One region of the Vibrio sp. R11-SG3-ISO9 genome, then DNA from elsewhere that is predicted to be linked to it. Evidence: predicted binding sites of a transcription regulator. Region 1 holds the regulator's gene; each other region holds the start of a gene.

Region 1 (4,208 bases):
AACCAGTAACTCGCGAAGTTCGAATGGTTTAGTAACATAATCATCTGCGCCCATCTCTAGGCCTACAATTTTGTCGATGCTATCCGTGCGTCCAGTAACTAAAATAATCCCAATGTCTGATTGACTGCGTAATTCGCGAGTTAGCATCAATCCATCTTCGCCTGGTAAGTTGATGTCCAGCATAATGAGGTCAACGTTATTCTCTTCTAAAACGTTTCTCATTTGAGCGCCGCTTTCTGCTTCGCTTACTGTGTAACCCTCATTCTGGAAATATCCAACCAGCTTACTACGGGTTACCACATCATCTTCAACGACTAATACGTGATAGCTCATCTACACCACTTTTCTTATTTAATAGTTTCAGTGACCATTCTATTCATAACTAGTAACAATTCTAGTAGTACGCAAGATAAAAGCCAGAAACCTGAATTTTTTTTGATACAAGACAATCTTAAACCTTGCTATTTAACCTCCATCGCAATTCAATATAGGCATTACTACTAACGAGTGACTTTGCAATTAGCAAATACAACCGTTAGCAAGCCTTCGTACCGCAGATATTACGAAAGACGATATTAGGATTATTGAGATGAAAGAAACGAAAGCGTTCAATGAACAACGAGCTGAAATCTACTGGTGGCTATCGAGCCTGTTCGCAAAAGAGCTGACTCAAGAAGAACTGGATAACTACCACTCGGTTGAGATTCGTTCGTTTTTAACTGGTCTTGGCGACAATGAGACGCTTAAGCCAGCAATCAATAACCTAGTAGATGCACTTAACCGATTGCAGAATCGTGAAGACGCTCAACTGGAGCTTTCGTCAGATTTTTGCGAGTTGTTCCTTAAGTCAGACAAATACGGTGCTCTACCGTACGCTTCTATTTACTTAGACAAGAGCGGCCTGCTGAACGCCAAGCCAGCTCAAGACATGGAAGCCATCATGGCGTCTTACGGAATCGCCGTAAACCAAGACCTAAAAGAGCCTGCTGATCACCTAGCCATCGAGTTGGACTTCCTAGGCAACATTATCATTCGTTCAAACGACCTCGAGAGCGAGCAAGAATTAGAAGCAGCTTTCACTACACAGCATGAATTTGTTGAACAACAACTTCTCAGCTGGGTTCCACAATTTGCAACGAAATGCCGTGAATTTGATGAGTTTGGTTTTTACGCTTGTGTTGCAGAATTGCTAGCCGCTTTCTGTAAACTTGATGCGCAATATTTGGCTGGTGAATAAATTCACTAATGACTAAAGGCACAATTTAGGTAGAATGTGACAATTCACCCAGATTTCTGGGTGAATTTTATTGCGAGTATTTTCTAGTCAGTCTAAAATTGTGACCGCAAACGATAAAATATGAAACATTCTCGAAATGCTATGCTTTAAATTAGCTAAGAGCATTTCGGTGTTAAGACAAGCCGCTCTCATTAGCGGTTTTTTGTTTTTTAGCACTTTAGTACCGAGAGAGCCCTACACATTCTAAGCTCTTGTTCTGGTAGCTTAAAACGGCTACTTGCTCCGTACTGCTGAGGAAGTAGCTATCAATAGGATAAAGCCATGGCAACTATAAAAGATGTCGCTCGCTTAGCCGGCGTATCAACAACCACCGTTTCTCACGTGATCAACAAGACACGTTTCGTAGCAGAAGCGACTCAAGAAAAAGTAAACAAAGCCGTAGACGAATTAAATTATGCACCAAGTGCCGTTGCCCGTAGTTTGAAATGTAACTCTACGCGCACAATCGGTATGTTAGTAACTCAATCAACTAACCTATTCTTCTCTGAAGTGATCGATGGTGTGGAAAGTTACTGTTACCGTCAAGGCTATACGCTGATTCTATGTAACACAGGTGGTATCTACGAAAAGCAACGTGACTACATCCGAATGCTTGCTGAAAAGCGTGTAGATGGCATCTTAGTAATGTGTTCTGACCTAACGGAAGAACTTCGTGAAATGCTTGACCGTCATGCAGACATTCCAAAAGTTGTTATGGATTGGGGTCCTGAAAGTTCACAAGCAGATAAGATCATCGACAACTCTGAAGAAGGTGGCTACCTAGCGACTAAATACCTAGTTGAACGCGGGCATGAACGTATTGCATGTCTAAGTGGTCACTTAGATAAAGCGGCATGTGTCGAACGTATCGCTGGTTACCGTCGTGCACTTGCAGAGGCAGACATTCAAGCTGATGACAACCTAATCCTTGAAGGTAACTTCGAGTGTGATACGGCTGTTATCGCTGCAGATAAAATCGCTGCAATGGAAAATCGCCCTACCGCGGTATTCTGTTTTAACGATACGATGGCGCTTGGTCTTATGAGCCGCCTACAACAGCAAGGTATTAAGATCCCTGAAGATATTTCAGTGATTGGTTACGACAATATTGAGTTGGCAGAGTACTTCTCACCGCCGTTGACGACTGTTCACCAACCAAAACGTCGTGTCGGTAAGAACGCGTTCGAAATCCTGCTAGAACGTATCAAAGACAAAGACCACGAAAAACGTGTGTTCGAGATGCATCCAGAGATCATTGAGCGTGCGACAGTAAAAACGTTAAAATAACGTAAACTTTAGAAAAATCTAATAAAACGCACCGTTTGGTGCGTTTTTTTTATTTGTCAAAAATAAAAACCCAGTTGCATATCAAGACAACAATTAACTGAATTAAGATCACATTTTAGAATAACAAGTGTGAACCTCATTCAACAAAAAACTTTATTCTTGATTATACAGTCACGCACAGGGCAAATCACTTGAAAGGGTGAGACGCAAAGCCTCCGGCCTAACCCATTATTGGTATGGTAGCGGGGTTACCGATGGCAAAATGCAGTATTTCCTACCTTTAGTAGTAATTTACGGCTTATTGACAATTTTATTGCGACATTTTGCTAATCTCTCGGACCTGCTTATTTGGTGGCGTAATTCAAATACACCGAGATAAACAATATGGATAAACCGATACTCAAGGACTCAATGAAGTTATTTGAGCCACTTGGAAAGATAAAGTCACGCTCAATGTTTGGCGGTTTCGGCCTTTTTGCCGATGACACCATGTTTGCATTGGTCGTAAACAATCAGTTGCACATTCGAGCTGATAAGAATACTACTTCACAATTTGAACAACAGGGCTTCGAACCTTACGTTTACAAAAAGCGTGGATTCCCAGTCGTTACTAAGTATTTTGCCCTCCCAGAAGACCTCTGGCAGACTCAAGAACGTATTATCGAGCTGGCAAAAGCTTCCCTTAACTGTGCTAAAGAAGAGAAACAAATCCAATCATCGGCGAAACCGACTCGATTGAAAGATTTGCCAAACCTTCGACTTGCCACAGAGCGAATGTTGAAAAAAGCAGGGATCGATACCGTTGAAAGCTTGTATGAGTCAGGTTCTGTTAATGCATACAAAGCCATTAAAGAGTCTCATTCATCAAGTGTGAGCTTAGAGCTACTTTGGGCGCTTGAAGGTGCAATCAACGGCACTCATTGGTCAGTGATACCTCAGCAGCGACGTGACGAACTCATCAGCTCTATTAATTAGGTCCAAATCACTTAATTGTAAAAAGCCACATTAATGTGGCTTTTTTTATTTTCTTTTGAAAGTTAATCTTTCCTTCTCCTGTCTAACTATACTAACTATAAGCAAAAGATTAAGGGACGCTCCCATGAGTAAGAAAATGATTTTAGGCATAATTTTAGTTGCCACGATAGTGTTACTAGCCGTTAACTTTGGTCAATACTTAACGCTTGAAAATGCCAAGGCTCAGCAGGCACTTCTTAACGACTACATAGAGAGTAACTTTGTTGTTGCAGCTGCAACCTACTTCATCCTCTATATCATGATTACCGCTTTCTCTATTCCAGGCGCTGCTGTAGTTACGCTGCTCGGGGCGGCGCTATTCGGCTTTTGGACTAGTTTATTACTCGTGTCGTTTGCAAGTACCATAGGTGCAACACTAGCGTTTTTGAGTAGCCGTTTTCTACTGCGTGACTGGGTGCAAGGTAAGTTTGGCGATAAGCTGTCGACCATTAACCAAGGCGTAGAAAAAGATGGTGCATTCTACCTATTCTCTTTACGTTTGATTCCGGTATTCCCATTTTTCTTAATTAACTTACTAATGGGCTTAACACCTATCTCTGTAGGACGCTACTATTTGACTAGCCAATTAGGAATGCTTCCTGGCACTGCAGTTTACTTAAACGCAGGTACT
Region 2 (4,208 bases), on a different contig from region 1:
CGCTAACTACAATGGCTTACGAAGGTCGTCGCGAGGCGTTCTTTACCAAAGAAGCGATGGCAGCACTGACCATTCTTGAAGAGGGGCATATTAAACCTCAGGATATGAAAGGGTCGTGGGCTGGAGCGATGGGGCAACCTCAGTTTATGCCAAGTTCATTCCTAGCTTATGCTGCGGATGGTAATGGTGACGGTAAGAAAGACATCTGGAATACCGAAGCTGATGTTTTTGCTTCTGCGGCGAATTATCTGAGCCAGTCTGGTTGGGATGATAAGTACACATGGGGCAGACAGGTAAAAGTGCCGGCGAATATCTCGCTAGATATGCAGGGCCGCTCGGAAGAGAAAGGTAAGTACCTTCAAGAGTGGTCAAAGCTGGGTATTACGCGCTTTGATGGTAGCCCACTGCCTAAGCTTGATGAAGATATTAAAGCTTGGTTGATCATGCCGGATGACCAAACCGGGCGCTCTTACTTGGTTTACAATAACTACAATGTACTGATGAAGTGGAATCGTTCGTACTACTTTGCACTGGCAGTGAGTCACCTCGCTGATCGAATTAAGTTTAAATAACTTAAGTTTAAAGAAAGCAACCAAGGCAAAGCGGCGTAAGCCAACAGATTAAAAAGGACTCTTCGGAGTCCTTTTGTTTTTTAGTAAATAGTGTTCCAGATTAATGGCTTATTTTAGATAGGCTGTTTTTAAGATAGATAGAGGGTAGGCGGAGTGTTAACAGACAGAGCGGCACAAATGGTGATCTTCCACGCCTTGATTAAGCATGGCGGTTTTACCAGTGCAGCAAAGAGCTTAAATGTATCGGTATCGCACATCAGTAAGCAGATCGCACTGTTGGAAGACAACATTGGGATTAAGCTGGTTCAGCGTACGACGCGCAGCCTCACGTTGACCGAAGCGGGTGAAGTGTTTTATCAGCACTGTGAACAGCTATTTGGCACGCTCAAGGCTGCACAAATGGATATGGAGAGCCAACGTGATGATGTTTCCGGTAAGTTACGCGTCGGTATCTCACAATCGTTCGGTACTTTGCATGTGATTCCTGCTATTGATCAGTTACGTCAGCTCTATCCACAGCTCAAAGTTGAGATTCACTTGTTCGATTACAAAGTGGATATGATCGAAGAACGCTTGGATCTTTGGATCACCAACAATGAAGAGTTGCCGGAAGGCTACATTGCTCAGCGATTAGCAGACAGCCAGTTTGTCGTCGCGGCATCACCGGATTATTTGATCAAAGCGGGTACACCGAGTTGTCCTTCGGACCTGAGCGAACATAACTGTCTTATCTATCGTAGCCGTGAGCGTGATTACACCTCTTGGGCGTTCGATAACGGACAAGAAAGTTTATGTGTCACCGTTAGTGGTGATTACTCTGTCGATCTAGCAGAGGCGGTAAGAGACGCAGCTGTGGCAGGTTGGGGAATTGCCTATCTTGCGACTTATCTTGTTAAAGAGGAGTTTCGCAGTGGTCAGCTAATTCAGGTATTACCTGAGTGGAAAGCCAGTCAGATCATGCCATTTTTTGCTGTCTATCCAAGCCGCAAGAACATGCCAAAGAAGCTATCCACGGTGATTGAGTTCCTGAAACAGCACATTGGTTCTCCGACGTATTGGGATAAAAATCTGAAAACTTGCGTTGAATTACACCGCTAACTGTCGCTGTTTTTGAAAATATAATTTCCATATGGAAAAAGTATTAAAAATAATCAATAAAGTTTTAATTAATTCAATGAGTTATATATTTGGTGCTTAAATGGACAGTTAAGCCAACATCCATGTAACAACCACTGCTTGCCGCAAACGGTTTCCTCTATACAATGCGTCGCCTTTCCTACTACAACTTTTCAGGTTTGACGCATATGGCATCCCTAATTGGAATCATTACTCTTCTAGTAATCGCTTGGTTACTATCTACGGACAGAAAAAATATTCAGCTAAGAACGGTGTCTCTTGCTTTCTTACTTCAGGTCTCTTTTGCACTGCTTGTGTTGTACGTACCTATGGGTAAAGACGTGCTTAATGGCGTGACGGGAGCCGTTTCGAGCTTAATCAATTACGGCCAAGAGGGCATCGGCTTCCTATTTGGTGGCCTAACCAATAGTGGTTTCGTATTCGCGATTAATGTTCTCGGTATCATCATTTTCTTTTCAGCTCTGATTTCAGGTTTGTACCACATCGGTTTCATGCCAAAAGTGATCAACCTAATTGGCGGCGCATTGCAGAAGCTGTTAGGTACAGGCCGTGCGGAATCTCTTTCTGCTACGGCGAACATCTTCGTTGGCATGATTGAGGCACCATTAGTGGTTAAGCCTTACCTGAAGCACATGACCGATTCTCAGCTGTTTGCGGTAATGACTTGTGGTTTGGCATCGGTAGCAGGCGGCACGCTAGTTGGTTATGCGTCTCTAGGCGTGGATCTGAACTACCTAATTGCTGCGGCATTTATGTCTGCGCCTGCAGGTTTATTGATGGCAAAAATCTTGGTACCGGGCAGTGCTAATGAGACTCAAGAGAGCATTGAGTCAGATGTAGAAATTCCACGAGCAACGAACGTAGTTGAGGCAATGGCAGATGGGGCTATGTCTGGACTTCGTATTGCAGTCGCAGTGGGTGCAACACTTCTTGCTTTTGTCAGCGTGATTGCAATGCTGAACGGCATGCTAGGTGCAGTTGGTGGTTGGTTCGGTGTGGACCTAAGCTTCGAGCTTATCCTAGGTTATGTGTTTGCACCCGTTGCATGGCTGATTGGTGTGCCATGGAACGAAGCGGTTGTTGCGGGCTCACTGATCGGTAACAAGATTATTGTGAATGAGTTTGTTGCCTTCATCCAGCTAATGGAAGCGAAGGAAGTACTGAGCGAACACTCTCAAGCTATCGTAACCTTTGCACTGTGTGGCTTTGCGAATATCTCAACTATGGCGATTCTAATAGGTGGTTTGGGTAGCCTAGTTCCAGAGCGTCGTTCGTTCATCTCTAAGTACGGCTTCCGCGCGATTTGTGCAGGCGTACTAGCGAACTTGATGAGTGCTTCGATTGCAGGTGTAGCGCTGTCGCTATAGCCTTTGCCATAAGTGAATAGCCAATAAAAAAGCCGCGACGGATTATCGCGGCTTTTCATTATTTGAAGCAATGGCTACATGAGATAATAGCTATTTGAGGCAGTGGTTACTTGTTAGAGTGGAACTGCTCACAAGCGATCATTGTGTTCTCGATAAGGCTTGCAACCGTCATCGGACCAACACCACCAGGAACTGGAGTAATGAAGCTTGCACTCTCTTTTGCAACATCGTATTCCACGTCACCCACCAATTTGCCTGACTCTAGGCGGTTGATACCAACATCGACCACAACTGCACCCTTCTTGATCCACGCACCTGGGATGAAGTTAGGCTTACCTACAGCAACCACAACAACGTCAGCTTGACGTACGTGGCCTTCTAGGTCTTTAGTGAAACGGTGACAAGTTGTCGTTGTACAACCCGCTAGAAGCAGTTCTAGAGTCATAGGACGACCAACGATGTTTGATGCGCCAACAACAACCGCGTGCTTACCACGCAGATCGATATTGTAGCGGTCAAGCAGAGTGATGATACCTTTTGGCGTACAAGAACGTAGCTTAGGGATACGCTGTGCAAGACGACCGACATTGTATGGGTGGAAACCATCAACGTCCTTTTCTGGCGTAATACGCTCTAGTACGTGTGTGCTATCGATACCGGCAGGAAGAGGTAGCTGAACAAGAATGCCATCAATCTCTGGATCTTCGTTCAATTGGTCAACAAGAGTAAGTAGCTCTTCTTCGGTTGCCGTTGCAGGTAAGTCAAAAGACTTTGATACAAAGCCGACTTCTTCACACGCTTTGCGCTTGCTCCCCACATAAACTTGAGAAGCTGGGTCTTCACCCACTAAAACTACCGCTAGGCCTGGCGCTCGTAAGCCTGCTTCAGTACGCGCTTTTACACGTGCAGCAACTTCAGAGCGAACGGTTTGAGATATTAGCTTTCCATCAATATTTTGAGCAGTCATGAATTTCCTTAGTATTGATATTCAAGTTAGTGGCTGATGTTTTGGCGCATTATTCCAGAAAACGTTTTTGATTTCCATCAAGCAAACGTTTGCTTTGGTCTAATTTTCAACACTTATAATGCCTTTGCCCTTTTTTTACTCACTTAGATCAGAATGTTAGATAAA
Region 3 (4,208 bases), on a different contig from region 1:
GTTCACCAGACTGTTTAAGATTACCGAAGAACTCAATCAGCAACGCATACAAGCTCTCATCTTCCGATTTCTTTAAGTACCAAGAGATAGGTTGGTCTTCCGTTAATTCGAACGCAAGCGCCAGATCAGGGTAGAGGCGTTGTGCCAGTGATAGCTCAATGGAGTCTGCAACCGTAAAGCTCAGCTCACCCTTAGAAACCTGTCTTAATAGATCGTTAATATCTGCATTACCGACCGACTCGTAGATAAAGTCAGGATTGGATTGTTGAAGTTGGTTGAGAGTTGGTTCGAAGTGAGACTCTTCAATCACAACAAGAGCAGGAGCCAATCTGTCCTCGATGGTTGTTAGCTCACTGTTTTCTTCATTCTGCTCTTGGTTTTGTTGTTCTATGAATTCTGCTTGGCGTTTGTTCTCAAATTCAATCAATTGTTCGAGGTTACGCGGACGCCATTGACCTTTCTTGTACACCACTTGTTGACTTACGTAGTAGTAAGCTGGCGCAGCACGGTAGCCGCGGGTGTGCTCATTGTTCTGAGTTAGTCCTGTTGCGATAAGGTCGATTTCACCTTTTTGTAAAGCAGGGAATAAGCCAGACAAGCGGTATGCAGGTTTCATTTCTAGTTGCACGCCGAGCTGCTCTGCAAACTCTCGAGCCAATTCATAATCCAAACCAGCAGGGCCATCTGGGCCGATATAATAAGAGAGTTGGTTATTGAGTGTTCCAACTCTTAATACGCCGCGCTCTCGGATCTGCTCCAAGTCGCTTTTCGGTTCCGACTCAATTTGACAACCCGCTAACCCAGTAATGGCAATCGCGATGAGAAGAAGTTTGGATGAAAAAATGCGCGTAAGTGTATGCATCAAAATGAAATCTCAAAAAAGTGACTTCCCTTTATATCAAACCGTTTACTCCCGGCAAAGTGACTTTAGGTAAACGGAAGTAAAAGTGGCTAGAAATGCAGCAAAAGTAACAATTGCCAAGAAACATGAAAAAAATGACGCAAACGGTTGCTTTTTTGGTTACGTCACAAAAATAATTGCTATATAATGCGCCCGCAACAGAGAGGTGGAATCGGCATAGGTTCGAAGAAAAACAGTTAGGTTACTCCTAAAACCCACTGAATTTATTCCAATATCACCTTAATCAATTGCATAAGAGACCTAAGCACATGAGAATTTTTCGTGGCTCCCCAGCTCTATCTGAATTTCGTGTTAACAAGCTTTTAGAGCTTTGTCGTGAACTTGGCCTACCTGTTACAGGCATCTACGCTGAATTTGCGCACTTTGCAGATCTAACTGCCGACCTAAATGATCAAGAAGTTGAGAAACTAGAAAAACTTCTGACTTACGGTCCAACAATTGAAGAGCACGCACCAGAAGGTCTTCTTCTACTAGCAACTCCTCGCCCGGGCACTATTTCGCCTTGGTCTTCAAAATCAACGGATATCGCAAACAACTGTGGTCTAGATAAGATTGCACGTCTTGAGCGCGGTACCGCTTACTACATCGAATCATCGGAAGAGCTTTCTGAGCTTCAACTTGTTGAGCTAAAAGCTATCCTGCATGATCGCATGATGGAAGTTATCTTTACAGACTTTGATTCAGCAGCAGCGCTTTTCCAAGTGGCGGAGCCAGCGCCAGTGGCTGACGTTGACCTACTAAATGGCGGTCGAGAAGCACTAGTAACTGCAAACGTAACCCTTGGTCTTGCACTTGCTGATGACGAAATTGAGTACCTTTACGATGCGTTCGTAAACAAGCTAGATCGTAACCCAACTGACATCGAGCTAATGATGTTTGCACAGGCGAACTCAGAGCACTGTCGTCACAAGATCTTCAACGCAGACTGGACTATCGATGGCGTTAAGCAAGAGAAGTCTCTGTTCAAGATGATCAAGAACACATTCGAAACCACGCCAGAAAACGTACTGTCTGCGTATAAAGATAACGCAGCAGTTATGGTGGGTTCAGATGTAGGTCGCTTCTTCCCGAACCCAGAAACTCGCCAGTACGGTTACAGCCAAGAGAAAGCGCACATCCTAATGAAGGTGGAAACGCACAACCACCCAACAGCTATCTCTCCTTGGCCAGGCGCATCAACTGGTTCTGGTGGTGAAATCCGTGACGAGGGCGCAACAGGTATTGGTGGTAAGCCAAAAGCAGGTCTTGTTGGCTTCACTACATCTAACCTACGCATTCCTGGTTTTGAACAGCCATGGGAAACAGACTTCGGTAAGCCAGGTCGCATCGTTAACGCTCTAGACATCATGCTAGAGGGTCCACTAGGTGGCGCGGCGTTCAACAACGAATTCGGTCGTCCAAATCTACTTGGTTACTTCCGTACTTACGAAGAGAAAGTAAACTCTCACGCAGGCGAAGAAGTTCGTGGTTACCACAAGCCAATCATGATTGCTGGTGGCATGGGTAACATCCGTGACGAGCACGTACAGAAGAAAGAGATCCCAGTAGGTGCAAGCCTAATCGTGCTTGGTGGTCCTGCGATGAACATCGGTCTTGGTGGCGGTGCAGCATCTTCAATGGCATCGGGTCAATCAGCAGAAGACCTAGATTTTGCATCTGTACAGCGTGAAAACCCAGAGATGGAACGCCGCTGTCAGGAAGTTATTGACCGTTGTTGGCAACTTGGTGATGCTAACCCTATCGCATTTATCCACGATGTGGGTGCGGGCGGTATCTCGAACGCACTTCCAGAGCTTGTAGACGATGGTGAACGTGGTGGTATCTTCCAACTGCGTGACGTACCGAACGATGAACCAGGCATGAGCCCACTTGAGATCTGGTGTAACGAATCTCAAGAACGCTACGTAATGGCAGTTGCGCCAGAGAATATGGAAGTATTCGATGCAATCTGTAAGCGTGAGCGCGCACCATACGCAGTAGTAGGTGTTGCAACAGAAGAGCGTGATCTGAAACTAGAAGATTCACACTTCGACAACACGCCAATCGATATGCCAATGGACGTTCTTCTTGGTAAAACGCCTAAGATGCACCGTGATGCGAAGACGCTTAAAGCGAACAACCCTGCGGTTAACCGTGATGGTATCGAGCTAAACGAAGCAGCAGATCGCGTTCTACGTCTTCCAACGGTTGCAGAGAAAACATTCCTAATCACTATCGGTGACCGCACGGTAACAGGCCTTGTAGCGCGTGACCAAATGGTTGGCCCTTGGCAGGTTCCTGTAGCTAACTGTGCTGTTACTGCGGCAAGCTACGACACGTATCACGGTGAAGCAATGTCTATGGGTGAGCGTACGCCAGTTGCTCTACTAGACTTCGGTGCTTCAGCTCGTCTAGCAGTTGGTGAGGCAATCACGAACATTGCAGCGACTAACATCGGTGATATCAAACACATTAAACTGTCTGCGAACTGGATGTCTCCGGCAGGTCACCCAGGTGAAGATGCAGGTCTTTACGAAGCAGTTAAGGCTGTAGGTGAAGAGCTATGTCCAGCACTTGGCCTAACTATCCCAGTTGGTAAAGATTCAATGTCGATGAAGACCAAGTGGGAAGAGAATGGCGAGCAGAAAGAAGTAACGTCTCCGCTATCTCTAATCATCACTGCGTTTGCTCGTGTTGAAGATGTGCGTAAGACAATCACCCCTCAGCTTCGAACTGACAAAGGTGATACATCACTTGTTCTTATCGACCTAGGTAACGGTCAGAACCGTCTAGGTGCAACAGCTCTAGCACAGGTTTACAAGCAGCTTGGTGATAAGCCAGCAGACGTAGACAACGCAGCACAGCTAAAAGGTTTCTACGAAGGCGTTCAAACTCTAGTGGCGAACGATCAAGTAGTGGCTTACCACGATAAGGGTGATGGCGGTCTATTCGTTACTCTAGCTGAGATGGCATTTGCGGGTCACTGTGGTGTGAAAGCGGACATCGCTGACCTAGGTGAAGATGCACTAGCAGCACTATTTAACGAAGAGTTAGGCGCGGTACTTCAGGTTAAGAACGATGATCTAGACTCAGTACTTTCAACGCTAGCAGCGAATGGCCTTGAAGCATGTTCACACGTTATCGGTTCTGTTGAAGCTTCTGATGAGCTAGTAATTACTTCTGGTGACACAGTAGTTCTTGAGCGTAACCGTACAGAACTACGCACTATCTGGGCAGAGACAACGCATAAGATGCAAGGTCTACGTGATAACCCAGCATGTGCTGACCAAGAGCACGAAGCGAAGAA

The links. Region 1 encodes PurR, which represses purine synthesis genes. Its sites were predicted from a motif close to TNANGNAAACGTTTNCNTNA; they were not measured.
Region 2: a site for PurR is predicted at 1,810-1,829, ahead of AC6R05_RS03805 (NupC/NupG family nucleoside CNT transporter). Genes of this name have one in related genera too.
Region 3: a site for PurR is predicted at 998-1,017, ahead of purL (phosphoribosylformylglycinamidine synthase). Genes of this name have one in related genera too.

The regions. Positions count from the first base shown of each region.
Region 1 covers NZ_JCBDGU010000038.1:35,514-39,721, reverse strand. Annotated here, with positions in the region: gene torR (two-component system response regulator TorR) at 1-333, opposite strand, end outside; gene torD (molecular chaperone TorD) at 590-1,237, shown strand; gene purR (HTH-type transcriptional repressor PurR) at 1,559-2,563, shown strand; cyclic di-GMP riboswitch class I at 2,735-2,819, shown strand; gene AC6R05_RS11820 (TfoX/Sxy family DNA transformation protein) at 2,948-3,538, shown strand; gene AC6R05_RS11815 (TVP38/TMEM64 family protein) at 3,663-4,208, shown strand, end outside.
Region 2 covers NZ_JCBDGU010000009.1:264,745-268,952, forward strand. Annotated here, with positions in the region: gene AC6R05_RS03795 (lytic murein transglycosylase) at 1-572, shown strand, start outside; gene AC6R05_RS03800 (LysR family transcriptional regulator) at 750-1,670, shown strand; gene AC6R05_RS03805 (NupC/NupG family nucleoside CNT transporter) at 1,877-3,076, shown strand; gene folD (bifunctional methylenetetrahydrofolate dehydrogenase/methenyltetrahydrofolate cyclohydrolase FolD) at 3,183-4,043, opposite strand.
Region 3 covers NZ_JCBDGU010000050.1:118,922-123,129, forward strand. Annotated here, with positions in the region: gene mltF (membrane-bound lytic murein transglycosylase MltF) at 1-862, opposite strand, end outside; gene purL (phosphoribosylformylglycinamidine synthase) at 1,171-4,208, shown strand, end outside.